Regions from separate parts of the Paraburkholderia sp. MM5496-R1 genome, predicted to be linked through region 4. Evidence: predicted binding sites of a transcription regulator. Region 4 holds the regulator's gene; each other region holds the start of a gene.
The links. Region 4 encodes FNR, which switches genes on or off when oxygen is low (the NO sensors DNR and NnrR bind a similar motif). Its sites were predicted from a motif close to TTGATNNNNATCAA; they were not measured.
Positions count from the first base shown of each region.

Region 1: OKW38_RS28905 (universal stress protein) is a predicted target of FNR. The motif match lies at 3,647-3,660, and genes of this name have one in related genera.
Region 2: OKW38_RS09465 (oleate hydratase) is a predicted target of FNR. The motif match lies at 3,458-3,471, and genes of this name have one in related genera.
Region 3: nifA (nif-specific transcriptional activator NifA) is a predicted target of FNR. The motif match lies at 2,898-2,911, and genes of this name have one in related genera.

Region 1 is NZ_JBNDLT010000003.1:573,896-578,959, reverse strand. It holds gene OKW38_RS28920 (NAD(P)/FAD-dependent oxidoreductase) at 1-322, shown strand, start outside; gene OKW38_RS28915 (SUMF1/EgtB/PvdO family nonheme iron enzyme) at 645-1,967, opposite strand; gene OKW38_RS28910 (helix-turn-helix domain-containing protein) at 2,082-2,849, opposite strand; gene OKW38_RS28905 (universal stress protein) at 3,071-3,538, opposite strand; gene OKW38_RS28900 (FadR/GntR family transcriptional regulator) at 3,820-4,509, shown strand; gene OKW38_RS28895 (acyl-homoserine-lactone synthase) at 4,565-5,064, opposite strand, start outside.
Region 2 is NZ_JBNDLT010000002.1:578,964-584,027, forward strand. It holds gene OKW38_RS09455 (hypothetical protein) at 1-66, opposite strand, end outside; gene OKW38_RS09460 (NRAMP family divalent metal transporter) at 403-1,704, opposite strand; gene OKW38_RS09465 (oleate hydratase) at 1,717-3,354, opposite strand; gene OKW38_RS09470 (hypothetical protein) at 3,661-4,140, shown strand; gene OKW38_RS09475 (universal stress protein) at 4,198-4,656, shown strand; gene OKW38_RS09480 (hypothetical protein) at 4,679-4,996, shown strand; gene OKW38_RS09485 (beta-ketoacyl-ACP reductase) at 4,986-5,064, shown strand, end outside.
Region 3 is NZ_JBNDLT010000001.1:240,761-245,824, forward strand. It holds gene nodB (chitooligosaccharide deacetylase NodB) at 1-658, opposite strand, end outside; gene OKW38_RS01160 (NodA family N-acyltransferase) at 655-1,287, opposite strand; gene OKW38_RS01165 (hypothetical protein) at 1,808-2,050, opposite strand; partial or broken gene OKW38_RS01170 (hypothetical protein) at 2,284-2,583, shown strand; gene nifA (nif-specific transcriptional activator NifA) at 3,062-4,900, shown strand.
Region 4 is NZ_JBNDLT010000001.1:846,633-851,696, forward strand. It holds gene OKW38_RS04275 (universal stress protein) at 1-618, shown strand, start outside; gene OKW38_RS04280 (universal stress protein) at 642-1,145, shown strand; gene OKW38_RS04285 (universal stress protein) at 1,219-1,680, opposite strand; gene OKW38_RS04290 (response regulator transcription factor) at 2,001-2,408, shown strand; gene fnr (fumarate/nitrate reduction transcriptional regulator Fnr) at 2,425-3,207, shown strand; gene OKW38_RS04300 (PAS domain-containing sensor histidine kinase) at 3,330-4,430, shown strand; partial or broken gene OKW38_RS04305 (hypothetical protein) at 4,364-4,504, shown strand; gene OKW38_RS04310 (universal stress protein) at 4,464-4,934, opposite strand; gene OKW38_RS04315 (universal stress protein) at 4,985-5,064, opposite strand, start outside.

The sequences.
Region 1 (5,064 bases), on a different contig from region 4:
CGTGGCTGACGAGGATCGCGTCTTCGCACTGGGCGACATCACCGATCTGGCGGAGAACAAGATGGCTTGGCATATCCACGGGCAAGTCATCGTCGCCGAATCTAATATCCGTGCGGTACTGTCGGGCAGAGCCGGACCGCTGAAGGTCTATCGTCCGAAGACCAACGTCCCGACCATGGTGGTGACTCTCGGTAGTCGCGAGGGCGTCGCGCATCTGCCGGTGCTTGGCTTGGTGACGACGCCGTGGGTCAACAGGATGGCGAAATCGGCGCACATGCTTGTTCCGAAATTTCGCAAGGCGCTCGGGCTTGTCCAGGGCTAAGGACGGCCGGCGGGCCACCGTCGCTACCAGCGGTCTGCGGCGGGAAGTGCGCGGAGCTGGTTCCGGGACTGGTAACACTTGACGCCGCATCGTTGCGAAGTCCGCCGGGCATGGCGGCAAGGCAGGCTTGCGCCGCCTGTACGCAAGCCCGCCGTCCGGATGCCGTGGCCAGCAACACTTCGTCAGCAGCCGGCGCAGCAACCTCTGACGCGCTCGGCCGCTTTTAGGGAATCCACGTAGTGACATAGTCGTCACCGTGACGATAATGACACTATGCAGCGCGTGGCATGCTAATCCGCCAGCAAGGCGCCAATGTCATGAGTTAGAAATTCGCATTCAAAGCTCTCGCCATGCTCACCCGCACACACCGAAACCCCGCATACACATACTGATAATGCGGCTGAAACCAGTTGCGAAATTCCGGCCGCAGCATGCACAGCGCGGTACGCGCCGAGCCGCCCTTCAGCACGTAGTGCTGCCCATCGAAGAAGTTGGCCGAATAGCCGGGATAGAACGGAAACGCTTCGAAGCCCGGCAGCGCTTCGAAAAGCGTCGAGGTCCATTCCCAGCCGTTGCCGAACTGACCTTCCGCGCCGAACGTGCTGACGTTGTCCGGATGCGCGTCGACGGGCCGTGGATCCCAACTGCGGAAATCGAAGTTCCCCGATGCCGCTTGCGGCGCACCGTGCGCCGCGCGTTGCCATTGCGCCTCGGTCGGCAGGGTTTTGCCGGCCCAGCGCGCGTAGGCGCTCGCTTCGGCGTGGCTCACGTAGACGGGCCAGTCGAGCGGCAAGGGCACGTCGTCGAACATCGTGCGCAGCGTCCATGCGGGGCGACCGTCTTGCGCCGTGCGTTGCGACCAGCCAGCGGGATGCTCGATGCGCTCCGCTTCCTTCCATGCCCAGTCCTTCGGCGACCACCACTTCGGCTCGCGATAACCGCCGTCTTCGATGAACTCGAGGAACGCACCGTTCGTGACCATGTATCGATCGATCTCGAACCCGGGCACGTCCACGCTCATTTCGCCGAACTCATTATCCCAGCCGAAGCGGCCGGCCTCGCGCGGCATGCCGAGCACGGCCGTGCCGGCCGGCACGCTAACCATCGACGACAACGCGTCGCGCTGCTCATCGCTCGTCTCCACCGGCTCGCGCAACGCGGTGTTCTTCTGCGCGAGAGGCAACTGATGGAGCATGTACGCGAGCGTTTCCGCATGCATCAACCGATGCTCGATCGCGACGTTCAGCAGCTGCACGGCCGCCTCGTCGTGCGCCGGGCTGCCGAGTTCGTGGAGCGCGGTGTCGATCTGCCGGCGCGCGCGCGTCGCGTACTCGCGCACGGCGGCGAGCGACGGCCAATCGCCGGGTTGATCGGTGGGAAAGCCGCCGTCTACCGGATCGATGCCGAAGGCGAACAACTGGTCGAGTTCCGGCGCGAAAGCCGGCAGATCGAACAGACGCTGGTCGAGCAGATTGCGATCGAACGCTTCGAGATGGCCGATGTAGAACACGACGCGGTGACGCTCGCGGATCGGCCGTTCATAGAGGTAGTCGGGTTTGACGATCGCAAACAGGTCGTCGGTGACTTGACGCGCGTCGAGCAGGCGCTGCACGAGCGGATGATGCGGGACAGGGTCGCGATTCATTGGGGCCGGGTCTCCATGCAACACGGTTGCCGTGGGGGGACGGTCTGAAAACTCTACCCGCTCGCAGGCGGCGTGCCAAGACTAACAGCGCGACCGTCCAGGCCACTCTGGCCGCTAGATCTGCCGCAAGCCTTGGAGATCGACGATGTGAATGTGCTTGCCCCGCGTGTCGATCAGGCCGCGTTTTTGAAATCTTGACAGGGTACGGCTGACCGTTTCGAGCGTCATGCCGAGGTAGCTGCCCATGTCCTCGCGCGTCATTCGCAGATTGAATTCCGACCACGAGTAGCCGCGCTGCGCATTGCGCTGTGACATGTCCAGCAGGAAGGCGGCGACGCGTTCGTCGGCGGACAGCGAGCCGAGCACCATCATCTGCGCGGCTTCGCTGACGATCTGCGCGCCCAGTAGCTTGTGCATGCGCTCCTGGATCGAACTGATTTCGCGACACAGCAGCTTCAGCGCGCTATAGGGAACGATGCACACCGTGCTGTCTTCCAGCGCGACGGCGCTGCACGCATGGAGGTCCGCGCTGATGCCGTCGAGCCCGAGCGGCTCGCCGGCCAGACGCAGCCCGGTGACCTGCTCGCGGCCGTCGCGGTGGACCATCACGGTCTTCATCGAGCCGGAGCGCACCGCGTAGATATTGTCGAAGCGGTCGCCGCTGCGATACAGCGCTTCGCCGCGCGGCACCGAGCGCGCCGAACAGATCAGCGTTTCGAGCTTCGGCAGTTCCTCCGCCGACAGCCCCTGCGGCATGCAGATCTCACGCATCGAACAGCTGGAGCAGCGCGCGGCGGTACGTGCGGCTGCGCGTGCCGCCACGGCCTCGCGGTTGCCGGCGGAGCGGGTCGAGGAACGGGTCACAGCAGTAGGATTCAGCATGTTCGATTATTGGTAGTGGTGAAATTGTCCCACCCGCTATGACCCGCAACTGGCGGCAAAGTGACGCGTTCGCTGCTCGGCAGTCCGAGCAACGGCGGTGCTCTGACGAAGGTGAGAAGGTGAGTCGCCGCGGCCTATATCGACGTCGCCCGTCGACGCGTAGCGTGGCTCGATTCCGGCAAGGCAGGGCGTGGCGTGCCGCCCTGCGCCTGATGAAAGAGTCAGGCGGGTTCCTTGTCGGTGCCCGCGGCGGACGGTACCAGCAGAACCGGAAGAGTGGCCTGGCGCACGCAGCGTTCAGCGACGCTGCCGAGAATCAGCCGCTGAAAGCCACGCCGGCCGTGCGTGCCCATCACGAGCAGGTCGGCGTTGAATTCGGCGGCGGCCTGCAGCACGATCTCGGCGACATCGCCGAGCGACGAAGCCTCGGAGACCGCCGGGTCGCCCTTCACACCTTGCTCGGCCATCACTTTCGAAAACTCGGCACGCAGCTCCTGGCCTTCCTCGATCAGGCGGTTGCGCAGGATCGACGGGTCGTAGCCGGGCGCCTCGAAGTACATCGGGGTGTTTTCGACGACATAAAATGGCCGCAACACCGCGCCATTCGATTTGGCGAGATCGAGCGCCGCTTCGAACGCACGGCGCGAGGTATTGCTGCCGTCGACCGCTACAAGGATGCGTGTGTACATATCGGCTCCGCGTCAAAAATGCGTCTGCCACATTGCTAACCGCGGCAGGTTTATTGATCTTTTATACCAATGAAGCTTAGATGATTGCCCGAAAAGATGCACCGGACCAGGATGTAAATCAAACATTTGCCAAATATTCCGGCGCGGCGCGGACAAAATGGCGGACCCGGCGGCGTGCGCGAAGCAGCCTGGCATGCTTACAACCCGTAAAACTTTGCTGAAGCCGAAACAGGGTTGGCCTTACAATCAAGCCATATTCAGACAAGCTGGCCAGTCCGCTGATGAACGATCGAAAAACCAAGGGCTTACCCGACCAGATCTACGGCGACATTCTCAACCGCATCCTCGAAGGCGAGTACAAGGAAGGCGAGCGATTGCCGACCGAGCACGCGCTGGCGGAACGTTTCGCCACGTCCCGGCCGACCGTGCGCGAAGCGCTCGCGCGATTGCGGGCCGACGGCATCATCTCGACGCGGCACGGCTCTGGCACGACCGTCGCGCGGCGCCCCGATCCGGACGTACGCCGCTTCGCGCCGCTCGAAACGCTGTCCGATATCCGCCGCTGCTATGAGTTTCGCATCGTGACCGAGGCGGGCGCGGCCGCGCAGGCAGCGCTGAAGGCCGACGCCGACGACATCGCCGCGATCCAGCACGCGTGGGACGAGCTCGAGCGCATCATCGAGGCGCAGGGGATCGGCGCGAAGGATGACTTCCTGTTTCATCAGGCGGTCGCGCGCGCGTCGAAGAATCCGTTTTTCATCACGGTGATGTCGTTCATCGAGGAGCAGATCCTGTTCAGCATGAACCTGTCGCGCAATCTGTCGCTCGTCAAGACGGTGGAGCGGCAGCGGCTGGTGCAGGCCGAACACATGGCGGTGCTCGACGCAATCCGCCGCAAGGACGCGGCGGGCGCGGGGGCCGCAATGCGCGCGCATCTCGAGAACGCGCTGGAACGGATGTTCGGTTCCTGAGTCCGCGCGCGGGTGAAGGCGTCGCGACTTTTGTCAGGCCGCGCTTCGGCGCGGCTCAAGCAGCGACGGCGACCGGCCCGAACAGCGAGGTCAGCGTTTTCGCGCTCACCGCGACGTCGAGCGCGACGGCCCGCTCGATGCCAATCTGCAGCGGCGGCCCGAGCCGGCTGATGTCGAGGCCGGCACGGCGCAGCATGCGCTCAATCGGCGTGGTGGTCACCGTGACGTAATGCGTAATGCCCATGCGCTGCGCGAAGCGCATCACTTCCTGAATTGCGCGGATTGTCATATCCGTGAAACCAAACGACTGTTCCTCACCGCCGGTTTCGATCGCCCAGCGGCTCAGTTCCCAGATATGTCGCCCGACCGGCGCGGCCGCGCCATGCAGTAGCTGCGGGAAGGTGTCTTTCAGCATGTTCGGACCTTCGGTCGGCATCAGGCGCCAACAGCCGCGCAGCCGTTCGTCTTCGCCCTGAATCAGCATGTAGTACGGCCCGAGCGCGTCGTAGCCGTCTATCTCCATTCCCGCGATGGTCGGAATTTCCCAGCCGAGCC
Region 2 (5,064 bases), on a different contig from region 4:
GTTGCGCGCGTCCTGTGATGGTTCCGCCGATGTCGCGGCGCGGGCGAAAAAGGCTGTGTCCGACATGGCCGGTCTCCTTACGGGTCTACCTCGGCACGCGCACCGGGCGCATCGCGAGGGCAATCGATTCGGGCTGTCACGAATCCAGTATGGGTCGGCACCCGGCCGGTACAAATCAGGTGGCACCGAGCTTCAGGTAGGACGTTCTGCATGCTTGTCAGGTTTTTCCTACGCAACGATGCGCCGTCATGACGGCCAGGTTCGTCGCTTGATATGGATCATGAGAATTCGCTCAACCGCGCCTATGCTCGTGGCATGCGCTGCGAATCCAGCATGCGAATGCACAACCGCATCGCACGTTCACTGTGACCGTGTCGCGGCGTGCTTTTTCCTGCTTTTCTCTTACCCGGGAATAAACATCAGCAGCGCGGCCACGCCCATCACCAAGGTGGCGATCGAGCCGAGCACGATCAGCGGTTTGCTGGCCGTGAACGCGCCCATCACCGATTTCCTCGACACGAGGATCATCACGACTACCAACAACGGCACCGCCACCACGCCGTTGATGACCGCGCTCCAGAACAGCGCCTTCATCGGGCTGATCGGCGAATACTGGATCACGAGCGCGGCCAGCACGCTGACGGCGATGATCGCGTAGAAGCCGCGTGCGTCGCGCACCTTGCGCTCGAGCCCCTCATGCCAGCCCATCGCTTCGGATAGCGCATACGCGCCTGAACCCGCCAGCACCGGCACGCCGATCAGACCGACGCCGAGGATGCCCGCCGCGAACAGGAGGTAAGCGAAGTCGCCGGCGAGCGGTCGCAACGCGCTCGCGGCCTGTGCCGCCGTGGTGATATCGGTCACGCCGGCCTCGTGCAGCGTCACGGCGGTCGCCAGCATGATGAAAAAGGCGGTGAGGTCGGAATAGAACATGCCGGACCATGTGTCCCAGCGAATCCGTTGCAGCTCGCGGGGCGCCGCGCCGGCATCCATGATGAGCGCGGCATCACCGCGATGGGCGTGCAGGTCTTCTACTTCTTCGGAAGCCTGCCAGAAAAAGAGGTAGGGGCTGATGGTGGTGCCGAATACGCCGACGACCATCGCCGCCGCGTTGCCGTTCAGCGTCAGATGCGGCCACAGCATGCGCCAGCCCACTTCGCGCCAGGGCACGTGAACGGTCAACAGCACGACGGCATAGGCGAGCAGCGAGACCGTCAGCCACTTCAGAAAGAACACGTACCGATGGTACGGCACGAAAACCTGCAGCAGCAGCGTGCCGAACACGAAGCAGGCCGTCATCAGGTGCCGGTCGACGCCGCTCACCAGTTCCGCCACTTCGCCCATCGCGGCAACATCGGCGGCGATGTTCAGCACGTTCGCGACCAGCAGCAACGACACGACGCCCATCAGCACGACAGGTGGGAACGCGCTCTTGATGTTGGCGGCGAGCCCTTTGCCGGTCACCCGGCCGAGGTTCGCGCACATCGACTGAACCGCGGCCATCAACGGAAAGGCGAGCGGCATCGTCCATAGCATGTTCAGGCCGAACTGCGCGCCAGCCTGCGAATAAGTGGCGATGCCGCTCGGATCGTCATCGGCGACGCCCGTGATGAGGCCCGGACCGACATGGGCCAGCGGATGCTCCTTCAGACGCGCGAGCAGCGTCCGCAGGCTTTTGGTATGCCGCAAACTGTCGACTTCCACCCGATCACCTCGCTAATGGTCCCGCAGCGTCGCGAATGCCTTGTAGACGATCCGCGGGTCATGCTGCCCCTTGTAGACAGCCGGTGCGGCCCGATCGAGCCCGAGCAGTGCATACACCGCGTTCTGCGCCGAGCGCACCGAGTATTCGACGGTGAACACGACGTCGTCGGGCAACTCGCAGAACTGCCCGATGAAGGCGAGATTGCGCCATTCGTCAGGTACCACGGCAGGCCGGTCGCCGCGACGGCGCGGCAGGAACTGGCTCGTGATGAACGGCATCATGCAGGGAATGCAAACCGCGTGCTCGAGGATTCGGGCCGACTCCGACTGCATCTTCAGATGACCCACGATCTCCGTCAGGATCTCGCGACCGGTGCAGGCCTGCATCGGCTTGTCGACGAAATCGCCTGGCTGATCGACTCGCAAGCCGTACCCCCAGAACACCTGCACGTCCGCCGGCTGACCGATGAAATGCGGCTGATGCGGCAGCACGATAGACACGAGCCAGTTCGACTCCGGAAAAGTAATCAGGCCGCCTTCGCCGGGCACATTGCCGGTCAGATCGCGGATCAGCCGGAACAGCGTCGGGTCGCGCAGCGTCACCGTGAAGGAGAGCCACTTCGACGCGTCGACATGATCGGCGAAGATGGACGGATGACCGAATTCCGGCCGGCCCGCGGCGATGTTTTTCCACAGGCTCCAGGCCCCCGTTGCGTCGACCGTATCCAGCGGCGCGGGACGGTCCATGCCGCCCAGGCTGGAGGCGGCCGTCATCGAGCCGAGCGTGACGATCACCTTGTCGGCGGGATCGACCGGCAGATCGAAGCGCCCGTGCGCCGTTTCGCCCACTATTGCGCTGACCCGGTTCAGTGGGCCCGTTTCGTCGAAGCGAAGCTCGGTGACCCGGGTGTCCTGCCGGAATGCCACGCCGTGGTCGTCGAGCCAGCGGCGCAGCGGCCGGATCATCGAATCGTACTGGTTATAGACCGTGCGCATGATGCTGTGCAACTGGTTGAAACCGGTGGACATATGCGCGAAACGCAGCAGATAGCGGCGGAATTCGACCGCGCTATGCCACGGCTGGAATGCGAACGTCGTGCACCACATGAGCCAGAAATTGGTTTCGAAGAAGGAGGTGTCGAAGTGATCGGCAATCCGGCTAGCGCCGAGCATCGCTTCCGGTTCGATCGACAGGCGGCCGAGCGTCACCAGATGCTTTTCATCGAGCCCGTAGGCCGGCGCGTCTTCGCGTTTGCCCGCGCGCACGAGCCGCGCTCGCGACGAGGTTCGCATGGTTTCGTTCCAGTCGAAGATTTCCTGCGTCACGCTTTTAGTGCCGTCCAGCGTGGGGATCGACGAGAAGAGGTCATACGTGCACAGATACTTGCTTTCGAGCATGCGCCCGCCGCGCGCGACATAGCCGTTTTCGGGATTGCCCGCACCATCCAGGCTGCCGCCCAGCTTGTCGAGCGCTTCGAAAATGGTGATGTCGCAGCCGCGCACGTGGCCGTCGCGGATCAGGAAGGCCGCGGCCGCCAACGAGGCGATGCCGCCGCCGACAAGATAGAACTTGCCGTTCTCTGCGGCATGGCCGTCACGGTCGACGTCGGCGCGCGGCGCATGTGCGTGAATCGGATCAGAGTTTTGCACGTTGTTTTCCCTTTCGAGGTTCGCTGCAATCGAACTGCAGCCGGACCGCCCTGCCGCGCAGAGCGGGCGTTGTTCCAACATACGCGAGGCTCGGGTGATCCGATTGAGTTGGATCAAGCAACGATCGCGGCGGCGCGCTCGGGCGGGCGTCGAACTCAGGTTGATTCGCAAAGGCGACGCGGGCGGCGCCGCGCTGCGTATCTCGCCTCTTTGTGATCCGCATCAAGTTCGCCCGAAGCTGCCCTCATACGATGGTCCAGTGATCAGGAAAGGCCGGCATCCCCTCGATGTCTTGACGCAGGTCAAGTGGCTCAAACCGTCCCAGCCGATGATCCAATCATCCCGCCGGTTGCGTCTCGTCAACTCACCCCCGCCACTGCAGCGGGCGAATTCGCTAAGGAACCTGCGCGAAAACGCTGGAAGCCTGGGAGAGGGCACATGGGAGTCGGCATGCAAATCGTCTATCTCGGCTTTGCCGGGACGTCGCAAATCGAAGCTGAGGCGGCTTCGCAACTGGTGCGCCTGGAGCGGTTCAGCAGGTCAATCGCGGGTTGTGATCTGGTGATCGAATCGGTCCATGCCGCGCTTCCTGACCATCGGGCCAACGTGCAGCCAGGCGATGCGCGCGGTCGGCTGTTCGAGGCCCGGCTCGACCTGATCATGCGCAGCGGCGAACTCGTCCCGATCAAACGTTGTGTCGACGCCAACGCGCAAGCAGCGATCCAGGCGGCATTCAATTCCGCCGAGGAGCAACTGGCGTGCAATCCGGTGCGTAGCCGGTCCTGATCATCGCAACGAGTCGTGCGACGGCAGCGCTTTTTAATGCCCTACGAGGAGCAAGTCATGTACCAAAACATTCTGGTTGCCGTGGACGGCAGCGAGGCGTCGAAACGCGCGGTTAGTGAGGCTACCCGTATGGCCAAGCTGGCGCATGCGAAGCTGACCGCAGTGTATGCGATCGACCAGTCGGCGGCCTTTATTTACGCGGGCGCGTGCGACCCGCATCTGTTGACCGATGCCGCGCGCCAGGTCGGACGAAGCCTGCTGGACGACGCACTCGCGAAAATGGAAGTCCTCGACGTGGCCGGCGATTCTGAAATCATCGAAACCCAGGGCATCGCCGAAGACATCGCGAGTTGCATCGCACGCTGTGTCGAGCGGCGCGGCGCGGATCTGGTGGTGATGGGGACGCATGGCCGGCGCGGCATGCGGCGCATGGTGCTCGGCAGCGTCGCCGAGCGTTTCGTGCGGCATTCGCCGTGCCCCGTGCTGCTGGTTCGGGAAAGCGCCGCCGACGCCTGAGCATCGTCCTGACTATCAGACGATGCTGCGCGACTACATGGCGGCTACCACGAATCTCTGGCAACAGGGGCTCGTTTCGGCGGCCCGGCACCAAACCGCGTGCAGCGACGGCATGCGCGACGCGCTTGCCGGATGGCAGGCCGCATGGACCGGCAACCGGCGGCAGGGCGCCGGCATGGATCTCGCGACGCTGCCGCTGCAGGACTGGATGCGGCGCTTCGAACAGACGGTCAGGGACGCGCTGGACGGCGGCGCGCCATTCGGTTGGCGCACGGATTCGGCGACGCCTCCCGCGACGGCACGCCGCTTTGCGCAATCAGGAGAACAGCATGTCGGCTAAGCGCATTGCCTTCATCACCGGCGGTATGGGCGGACTGGGCGCCGCCATTAGCCGACGCCTTCATGATG
Region 3 (5,064 bases), 610 kb from region 4:
TCGTCCGGTCAGGTTGAGGAAGCGATCGGATTGCAAACCCCCGGTCATGCAATGCTGGAATCATGAGGGAAAGCGCCATGAGGGTCTGCTCGCGCCGACCAGCGTGAGTGCATCGTCCCAACTCATCGGGAGGGCATCCGTCGTGCAAGAGCACAATTGCACCCGGCCGGACAGAGGCCAGCACTGCGCTGACAATCGCGTCCACGCCGGGACGAGACCAGTCTCGCGGGTCTACCGACCAGTGGAGGGGCGCCAGACCAGCGCTCGCTGACGTAGTGAGCACTGCTTCGGTCCACATGCCATACGGGGCACGCATATACCGCAGCGAAACACGCGGGCTCGCCATCCTGATGACCCTGCTTGCCGTTAGTATTTCCTGTTGTACTTCGGTGGGTTCGCATCTGGACAGGTCCGGATGAGTCATCGAGTGGTTTGCGACCTCGTGTCCTTCTGCGATCATCCGTCGGATCAGCTTCGGCTGGTCCGCTGCGTACGCGCCGATGACGCAGAAAGTCGCTGGCACCCGGTGTTGCGCCAGCACATCGAGGACGTCCGGTGTGCAAAGTGGATTAGGGCCGTCGTCAAACGTCAAATAGACGTCGCGACGTCCGTTGGTGTCAGCGCACTCGCTGCGCGCTTCGGATAAGCAGTGCCTCACAGCTCTGGCCCGTTCCGGTCAATTATCGTTCCGGTCGGCCAATCGCTCATTGACCGTCCAATCGGTAAGACGACAATGAGTACGTCCTCGATGCGCGTGGGCGGCGTGTCGAGATGCACTTCTCGAAGGGTCGACCTCACGCGAACTCCAGACACAATAGTCGCCAGACCGGGTCGGCCGAGCAGCCTTGCAATATGTTGCCGCAACGCGTGTCGAACCGTGCCGAAGCCAAATGGAACGCCAAGTTCCTGCAACACGGGATACATCACGCGCATTAATTGAGGGATTCCGAGTCCCTCAAGATCCGGACGTACCGCGTACAATCCTAGTTCGGCCACTAGTAGATCGACTGCGCCAACCTTGATGAAACGACGCAGTGCGCCGATATGAGCCGCTACGCCGCGCGCGTCGTAGCCGATTGCACGGAACTCTGGCCTCGCACCAGCCCAACTGTGATTGCCTTCGAATGGTTTTGCATTAAACGCCCCGGTCGGTCCGTAGGTCTTTCGGAAGAACTCGGACAGTTCGATGTGGTCGGCGAGTCGCAACTCATTTTCCCAAACCAGCCTCCACCGCACCTGAGAGCGCACGGAGAGAGGTCCTCTATCTGTGGACACGGCCAAATTCACGACTGCCTCCTATGCGCCGTCCGGCCTTTGAGGGTGGACCTGACGGACGCGAAGGACTTGCTGAGAAAGCGGTTCGATTTCAGGATTCGTCGCGAAGCCAAGGCGAAGTCGAGGTTTGCCTCAACTGTACGAAGGTAAGCGGCCGATATAGAAAGGGTTTGGAGAACTATGCGAAGTTTTGCCGGTAGTAAGCGCCTACGCGACCTGCCAGACGCTTGTCGCGTCGTGTCGGCGCGATCCAGCTTGCCCACGCCGCCGAAGACCGTGGTCGCATTGGACATGTGCCTCGGTTGATGCTTAGCGTACACCTGAGGATTTTTCTCGGCGTCAGGGCAAAGACCGACAACCATCTTGATATGCCCAAATTCTATTTCTCCGGCCCGACGTTTTGCCACAGTATTCATGAGAGCGTCCACGAGAAATTGACTTGAAATTTGGTGCCGTGTCCGCCGAGAAAGTTCAGCGAGTTCGGGATCTGCGATTTCCTTCGTCCAGGTGATGAAGCGTCGCCAGTGGTGCTTCATGTGCCCACCGTTATGGCCGCCCATCGGGCCGGACACGCCGCTGTTGCGCCATGCTTGAGCCAGTCACAGATCGACTGCCCGCTCACCCCGAGTTGCTCGGCGGTGAGCTTGCGCTTGATCCTGTGTCCGAGCGGCGACAGGGCCGCCGCTCGCGTGCGCGTGTCCCGATGCATGTGATTGATCGACAACTGCTGCAACGTCATTTCCTCGGCTTCGCTCAGTTCTACGACACACTTCATCCGCTACCCGGCACGACGAAGGCGCCAGCAGGTTTGCGAAATTGAAATGGATTTACCAGGAACACTATCCTCCATGCCGTACATTTCGTAAAATCGATTGTTTTGATGGAACGCATCCACACTATGGATAAGTTGGGATCATGCGTTTCAAGGGCCTCGATCTCAATCTGCTCGTCGTGCTCGATGCTCTGATGACCGAGCGTAATCTCACCCCGGCGGCACGCAGCAAGGCCCAACTCAACGTCGTTCGCTACGCCGATGACTTTGTTGTGACCGGTATGTCGAAAGAAGTGCTCGAATTCGAGGTGCTTCCGGCGCTCAGGCAGTTGATGGCCGCTCAAGATCTGGAGCGCTCGGAAGAGAAGACCCGGATCACGAACATTGCAGACGGTTTCGATTTTCTTGGCCAGAACGTGCGCAAGTACGACGGCTACTGGCCCAGCGCCTGTGAAGATACTTGGGATTGCCAAAACAATAGCGGTAGTGAGGATGGCTGGCAACTAGAGCCCGGAGGGGCTTTTTTTTGCACTTGAAACGTTACGCTAACGCAGGCATGACTTACCAAACCAGATTAATCGGACCGATAGACTCGCATCTAACGATCTGAAAACAGTTTCCCTACGTCCTCGGCCAGTTCAAGACGGACATTTTGTCGCCCGACACGGAAGCGCTTCTTGTGCCAAATATCCCGCTGCGCCGGGCGGGCACGCCCGAAGCGGTCGCAAAGATAGATCATCTTCGTCCTATGCTCGGATGCGGCGGGTTATCTCACGGGCACCGAGGCAGCAATCAATGATGGACGACACCTGTAAACGGCTGCACCTGGAGTAGACAAATCGCAGTTGATTTGAGCGACATCAATGGAACTCGCGTTCCTAACGGAATCCACGCAGCGAAATCGCAAAAGCAGAAAATAAGTACATCAAGGCACTACAGTTTCACCGTCCTTCCATGAAAGGGCATTATCTTTTGAAGTCAGCCCGTGAAATTGGGCGCTAGATCGAGGATGATATGCAACACAATGCCCGCAAATCCGAACAAGGTGACGGGGAGCACGGTCCCCACAACGGGGACGTCGTCATGCTGCATATCGCTTCCGTGCGCGAAAGGCCTGGCTCAAAGTCCGAGACGGACCACGCGGTCCCTATCGTGCAGTGGCACGAGAGCGTGCTTACCGGCATCTTCGAAATATCGAAGGTACTGACCGCCCCCTACCGGCTCGAAGTCACGTTGGCCAACGTCATCGATCTCCTGCAATCGTTTGTTCAGATGCGGCTCGGTATCGTCTCTCTCTTCGACGATGATGGCGTACCGGACATTACCGTTGGCGCGGACTGGAGCGAAGGCAGCGATGAGCACTACCGGATGCGCCTGCCGCAGAAGGCAATTGACCAGATCATGGCGACGGACAGGCCGCTCGTCGCCGAGAACGTAGCGGTGCATTCGGGCTTCAGTGCCGCCGACATGGGCGTGCTCGGTGCCTCCGACAACATGCGAGTGTCGTTCATTGGCGTCCCTATTCGCATCGACGCGAAAGTCGTAGGCACGCTGACCATCGACCGCATCCTGGACTATGGGTCGAACTTCCGGCTCGATTACGACGTGCGGCTGCTTACCATGGTCGCCAACCTGGTGGGGCAGACGGTGAAGCTGCATCGCTTTTTCAAGAGCGACCGCGAGCGACTGATGGCGGGAAAGGACGGGCTGCAAAAGCCATTGTCCGAGCTCAAGCACCCTGCAGGTGAGCGTAAGAAGTTTCAGATCGAGGGGATCATTGGCGACAGCCCGGCGCTGCGCGGGCTGCTCGCGAAGATCGCGGTGGTAGCCGAATCGAACAGCACGGTTCTGTTGCGCGGCGAATCCGGTACCGGGAAGGAGCTGGTCGCCAAGGCCGTTCACGAGCTGTCGCCGCGCGCCAAGCGGCCTTTCATCAAGCTCAATTGCGCGGCGCTCCATGAGACGGTGCTGGAATCCGAATTGTTCGGTCATGAGAAGGGTGCCTTTACCAGCGCTTTCAATTCGCGCAAGGGGCGCTTCGAGCTCGCCGACAAGGGGACGCTGTTTCTGGACGAGATCGGCGAGATCTCGGCCTCGTTCCAGGCAAAGCTGCTGCGCGTCCTGCAGGAGCAAGAATTCGAGCGCGTGGGCAGCAACCAGACCATTAAGGTCGATGTTCGCGTGATTGCCGCCACGAATAAAAACCTGGAAGAGGCGGTGGCAAGGAACGAGTTCCGCGCCGACCTTTATTATCGCCTCTGCGTGCTTCCCTTGCTGTTGCCGCCGTTGCGTGAAAGGCGCAGTGATATTCCGCTCCTCGCCGTTGAGTTTCTCGAGAATTTCAACAGCGAGAACGGCCGTACGCTGAGCTTCGATGCGAGCGCGATTGAAGTATTGATGAACTGCGGTTTTCCCGGCAATGTCCGCGAGCTCGAGAATTGCGTGCAGCGGAGCGCGACCCTGGCGCCGGGACCAGCGATCTTGAGAAACGACTTTGCCTGCTGCCACGGCCAGTGCCTGTCCGCGATGCTGTGGAAGAGCCGATCGGACGAAATTGCGCTGCAGCCCGGGCCAATCGGGCCAGTGCCCGTGAAGCCGGCTACGCCGCGGGCTGAGGCTGCTACGTCGGGCGCAGTTGCTGCGGTCCAGCCTGTCGGCAGCGAGCGGGCTCCGTTAGCGGCTGGCGGCGCAGTCCTCGGAAGTGATGCGAAGATGACTAACCGCGAGCGTCTCATCGCCGCCATGGAAAGATCCGGCTGGGTGCAGGCAAAAGCGGCGCGGCTGCTTGGACTGACGCCGCGCCAGATTGGCTACGCGCTAAGGAAATACGGTGTCGAGATCAAGCGCCTCTGAAAGGACTGTCGGACTTGCGGCGTGTCGGGGCCGCGACATCGCGACTGAGGCGAATGGCTCGGACAAGTCAAATCTGGATTTGGCGTGGACCTTGGCACGATCACGATCGGAAGCGGTCCGTATCTCGACTAAGGTGGTGCGAACGCGGCGCTGTCATCGCCGGT
Region 4 (5,064 bases):
CTGTTTCGTGCGGAACTCGCGCGCGCGAACGTCGACGGTCATTGGATCGCCGCGAACGGCTACGCGAACGACGTCGTGCCGCCCTATGCGCGTCTCGCCGATCTGATCGTGCTCGGGCAGACCGATCCGACCGATCCCGAGGCGTTCGTCGCCGAACAGTTCGTCGAGCACGTCGTGCTGTCGGCCGGGCGGCCGGTGCTGCTGGTGCCGTCGGGCGGCACCTTCGCGGCGCCCGGCCGCCACGTGCTGATCGCGTGGGACGGCAGCCGCGAAGCCACCCGCGCGATCCACGACGCGCTGCCGTTCCTCGCGCACGCGTCCAAAGTGACGCTGCTGACGGTTCATTCATCGGGCGATCGTCCGCCGCGCGACACGGTTCCGGGCGACGACATCGCACTCACCGTCGCACGTCACGGCGTCAAGATCGACGTGCGCGAACTGAGCGTCGCGGACGGCACGCCGGTCGGCGACGCGCTGCTGTCGCAGGCGGCCGACCTCGGCTGCGACATGATCGTGATGGGCGCCTACGCGCATTCGCGTCTGCACGAAGTCGTACTGGGCGGCGCGACGCGCACGATGCTCGAGTCGATGACCGTGCCGGTGCTGTTGTCGCACTGAAGTGACCGCTTAAGGAGTCCGCCATGTTTCACCGCCTACTCGTCGCGCTCGATGGCAGCGACACCGCCTCCCGTGCGTTCGACGCCGCGCTGACCCTTGCCGCCGAATCGGGCGCCGAGCTGCAGCCGCTGTACGTGATCGACGTGCCCGTCATCGCCTACGACGCGCCCGGCTTCGACCCTTGCGTGATCCAGGACGCCTTCATCGAGGAAGGCAAGCGGATCGCGGCCGATGCCCAGAGCCGGATGACCGCGCGCGGGATCAAGGGCACGGCCCGCACCGTCGAAGCCGCGATCACCGGCGAAGACGTCGCGCATCGCATCGTCGAGGCGGCGCTCGAATGGCACGCCGACGCGATCGTGATGGGCACGCACGGCCGCCGTGGTGTTCAACGACTGATGCTCGGCAGCGTCGCCGAGCGCGTGCTGCGCAGCGCCAGCTGCCCGGTGCTGATGGTTCCCGCGCACGCGAACGGCGCGACGCGCGATCGGTCAGTCCCGGCCTGCGCCGAAAACGAACTCACCTGAGCTGAGCCGCGAAAACCAGGCTGCTGCGCGGCCGCTCCCACGCGATCGCGCCACGGCTGCGCGACGCGGCGCTTCAGGGCCGCGCGTGCCCGGGTTCGTCATGCCGCACGATCAGCACCGGCTTGTCGGTCGCACGCACGAGCGACTCCGCGACGCTGCCGAGCAGAAAGCGCTGCACGCCGTGGCGGCCGTGCGTGCCCATCACGATCAGATCGGCTTCGATTTCGTCGGCGACGCGCGCGAGCACCGCGGACACGCTTTCGGCGTACGCGTCGATCACCCGCACGCCGCCGGGCACCTGCGCCTCGCGCATCAGCTCGCGCGGCGCATCGAGCGCGCGGCTGGCGAATTCTTGCGCCGCGGCCGCCGGTTCCGGCTCGAAAGCCACATCGGCATTGTCCGACCACTTGCCGTGCCCTACCACGCAGCAGGCTTCGAGTGTGGCGCCCGTCAGCTTCGCGAGCTTCAGCGCCTCGGCAAAGGCGCGCTGCGCGCTGGGACTGTCGTCGAGCGCAACCAGAATTCGTGCATACATGTTGGACTCCCTGTGAAAGCGCTGGCATGAACCGAAGCGGTGCCGTCGCGTGTCCGCGCCGACAGTGTGAAGCGCGCGCCGCCGCGCGGCTTGACGCAGGTCAATGGGTCTTTATCGGCTTGTTCCGTGATTACTTAATCAACTGCATGCCTGCGACCTTCGAAGCCGTCACGTCGAAAGTAGCCGTGTACTCGCACTCGGCTACATACCCCATCGCCAGCCATGCACTAGGAATATTCCTACAACATTACCCGAACTCCTAGCGCCGCTTAAATCCCCGCCGATATATTTCTGAGATGAGGTCGCCAATACTGGTCGGTATGGACACCGCTCCGCCAGCCACCTTATCGAGAGTCTTCCTCGTCGACGATGCGACCGAGGTCCGGCGCCGGCTTGCTTGCCTGATCGCGCTGATTCCCGGCATCGAAATCGCCGGCGAGTCCGCCGGCGTCGAGCACACGTTCGACGACATCGTCGCGAGTCGCGCCGATGTCGCGGTGCTGGACCCGTGCTTCTCGGGCAAGACCAATCTGCTGCTGCTCGCGGCGCTGTCGCGGGTGCGGCCGTCCATCGTCAGCATCGTGTTGACCAATCATTGCACGACGGCGTTTCGCCGAGCGTGCGAAGCGGCGGGCGCCGACTTCTGCTTCGACAAGACCTCGGAGTTCGAACTCGCCTGCCGTGCCATCGAAGCGATTGCCTATGCGCGTCGTGCGCATCCGGCCTGACCGCCAGGAGCAGATCATGCAAGTTGCCGCAGTCTGTGAACCCCGCCACGACGCGCCCCGCAGTTCGCACGTCGTACCGATCCACGTCGTGCCACGCACCGCGGCCACACGCTACGCCGTGCCGCGCTGCTCCACCTGCGCGATGCGCGCGATCTGCATGCCGCCCGAGCTGACATCCGACGAACTGAGCCGACTCGACACGTTGATCTGCTCGACGCGCTCGATCAAACGCGGTGATGCGCTGTATCGCGCGGGCGACGCGTTTCAAAGCATCTACGCGATCCGTGCCGGATCGTTCAAGACCGTGGTCATGCATCGCGACGGCCGCGAGCACGTGACTGGCTTCCAGATCGCCGGCGACTCGCTCGGCTTCGACGGCATCGGCGAGGGCAAGCAGAATTGCGATGCGATCGCGCTCGAAGACAGCGTCGTGTGCATCATTCCGTTCGCGCAGCTCGAGGCGATCTGTCGCGAGATGAAGCCGATGCAGCATCACATCTACCAGATGATGAGCAGCGAGATCGTGCGCGAATCGAGCCAGATGATGCTGCTCGGCACGATGAGCGCCGAACAGCGCGTCGCGACGTTTCTGCTGAATCTGTCGAAGCGCTTCAAGGCGCGCGGCTTTTCCGCGGCGGAGTTTCATTTGCGCATGACCCGCGAGGAAATCGGCTGCTTTCTGGGCATGAAGCTCGAAACGGTGAGCCGGATGTTCTCGAAGTTCCAGCGCGAGCGCCTCGTCAAGGCGAACGGCAAAACGATCCGCATCGAAGACGCGGAAGGACTGGCTCGGGTTTGAACGCCGACGCGTCGCTCGCCTCACGTTCGTTCGCGGGACGTGCGGGGTGGAACAAGCGCTCCCGAACTGATATAACTCGGTGCGTTGCGGTGCGCGACCTTGCGTGACCACCCGGAGGAGCGATAGGTCTGTCGAGCGGCGAGTCTTCCTGCTTCACCAGTGCGGCGTCCGTGTCGGACGTGCCCGTCGAGGATCGCTATTTCATGTTGATCGATGCGGTTCAGGACTATGCGATCTTCATGCTCGACGTGTCCGGCCGCGTGACCAGTTGGAATCCCGGCGCACAGCGCATCAAGGGCTACACGCCCGAAGAAATCATCGGCCAGCATTTCTCGAAGTTCTATACCCCGGAAGACATCGCGGCCGGCAAGCCCGCCCGCGAACTGGAAATCGCCGCAGCCGTAGGCCGCACCGAGGACGAGGGCTGGCGCGTACGTCGCGACGGCTCGCGTTTCTGGGCCAACGTGGTCGTTTCCGCCGTGCACGACGCGTCGGGCGCGCTGCTCGGCTTCGCCAAGATCACGCGCGACCTGACCGAACGTATGCGCCTCGCGGAACTCGAACGCGCGGATCAGGTATCCACCCACGTGCAGATCGCCCGCGAAAACGAGCAGAAACGTATGGCGCGCGAACTGCACGACGATCTCGGCCAACGGCTGACCGCGCTGAAAATGAGCGTCGCGCTGCTCGAAGCGAAGCTGAAAAGCCAGGCCGACACCGAGCCGCTGGCCGCGCAGACGCATGAACTGCAAAAGCAGATCGACTGGATGGCCGCTTCGCTGCGGCGTATCGCCGCCGATCTGCGGCCCCCGCTGCTCGACGACCTCGGGCTCGCCGCCGCGCTCGACTGGCTGGCCGAAGACTTCACGAAACGCTACGACGTGCGCTCGAGCGTGCATCTCGAACCGGCCGAGCCGGTGTGCGGCGAATTCGCGGCGACGGCGCTGTTTCGCATCGTTCAGGAGGCGTTGACGAACGTCGCGCGGCACGCCAAGGCCAGCCGCGTACGCATCGACATGACCTGCGCGGACCCCATCGTATCGCTCGATATCGAGGATGACGGCGTGGGTGTCGCGCTGGATCGGTCGCAGGGAACAGATTCATTCGGTTTGCTCGGCATTCGCGAACGCGTGCGGCAGTTGCGCGGCAACGTGTCGTTCACCAGCTCGCCGGGCCATGGCTTCAGGATCTCGATCCAGATACCGGCCGACGCGCTCGCGTAATGCTCACGCGCTGCCGCGCCCCGCTGTCGCGGGTTACTCTGCTGGCGCATCCTCGGTGCTTGGCTCGCGCATGAGCAGCACCGGACAGGTCGAGAAACGCAGCACCCGCTCCGCCACGCTGCCGATCACGAGGCGCCGCACGCCGCGTCGCCCATGCGTGCCCAGCACAAGCAGATCGGCGTGGATCTGCTCGCCGTGGCGCAGCACGATCGCGGCGACGTCGTCGGACAGGCTCTCCGACTCGATCATTTCAGGGCGGCAAGGCACATCGGCGGCGGCGCAGGCCTGTTCGGCCTCCTCCAGCACCAATTGGCCGTCCTGGCGCAAGGCTTCGACGAGCGTGAGCGGGTCGTAATAGCCGGCATAGGAAAAGAGCGGCGTCTTGTCGACCACATAAACTGGATGCACGACGCCCTTCGTCAACGCGGCGAGATTCACCGCTTCTTTCAGCGCGCGTTTCGAGAAAGTACTGCCGTCTAGCGCGACGAGGATATGTTGGTACATGCCGATTCTCCACTGAGGTTGGATTTGTCAACGCGCGTGGCGCGCCCCTGCTACAGATAAAAGGGCCCGCCCGGACTGCCCAGATACGGCTCCCGCCACTCGCCGTGCGGCACGTCGTCCGCCCGCAACG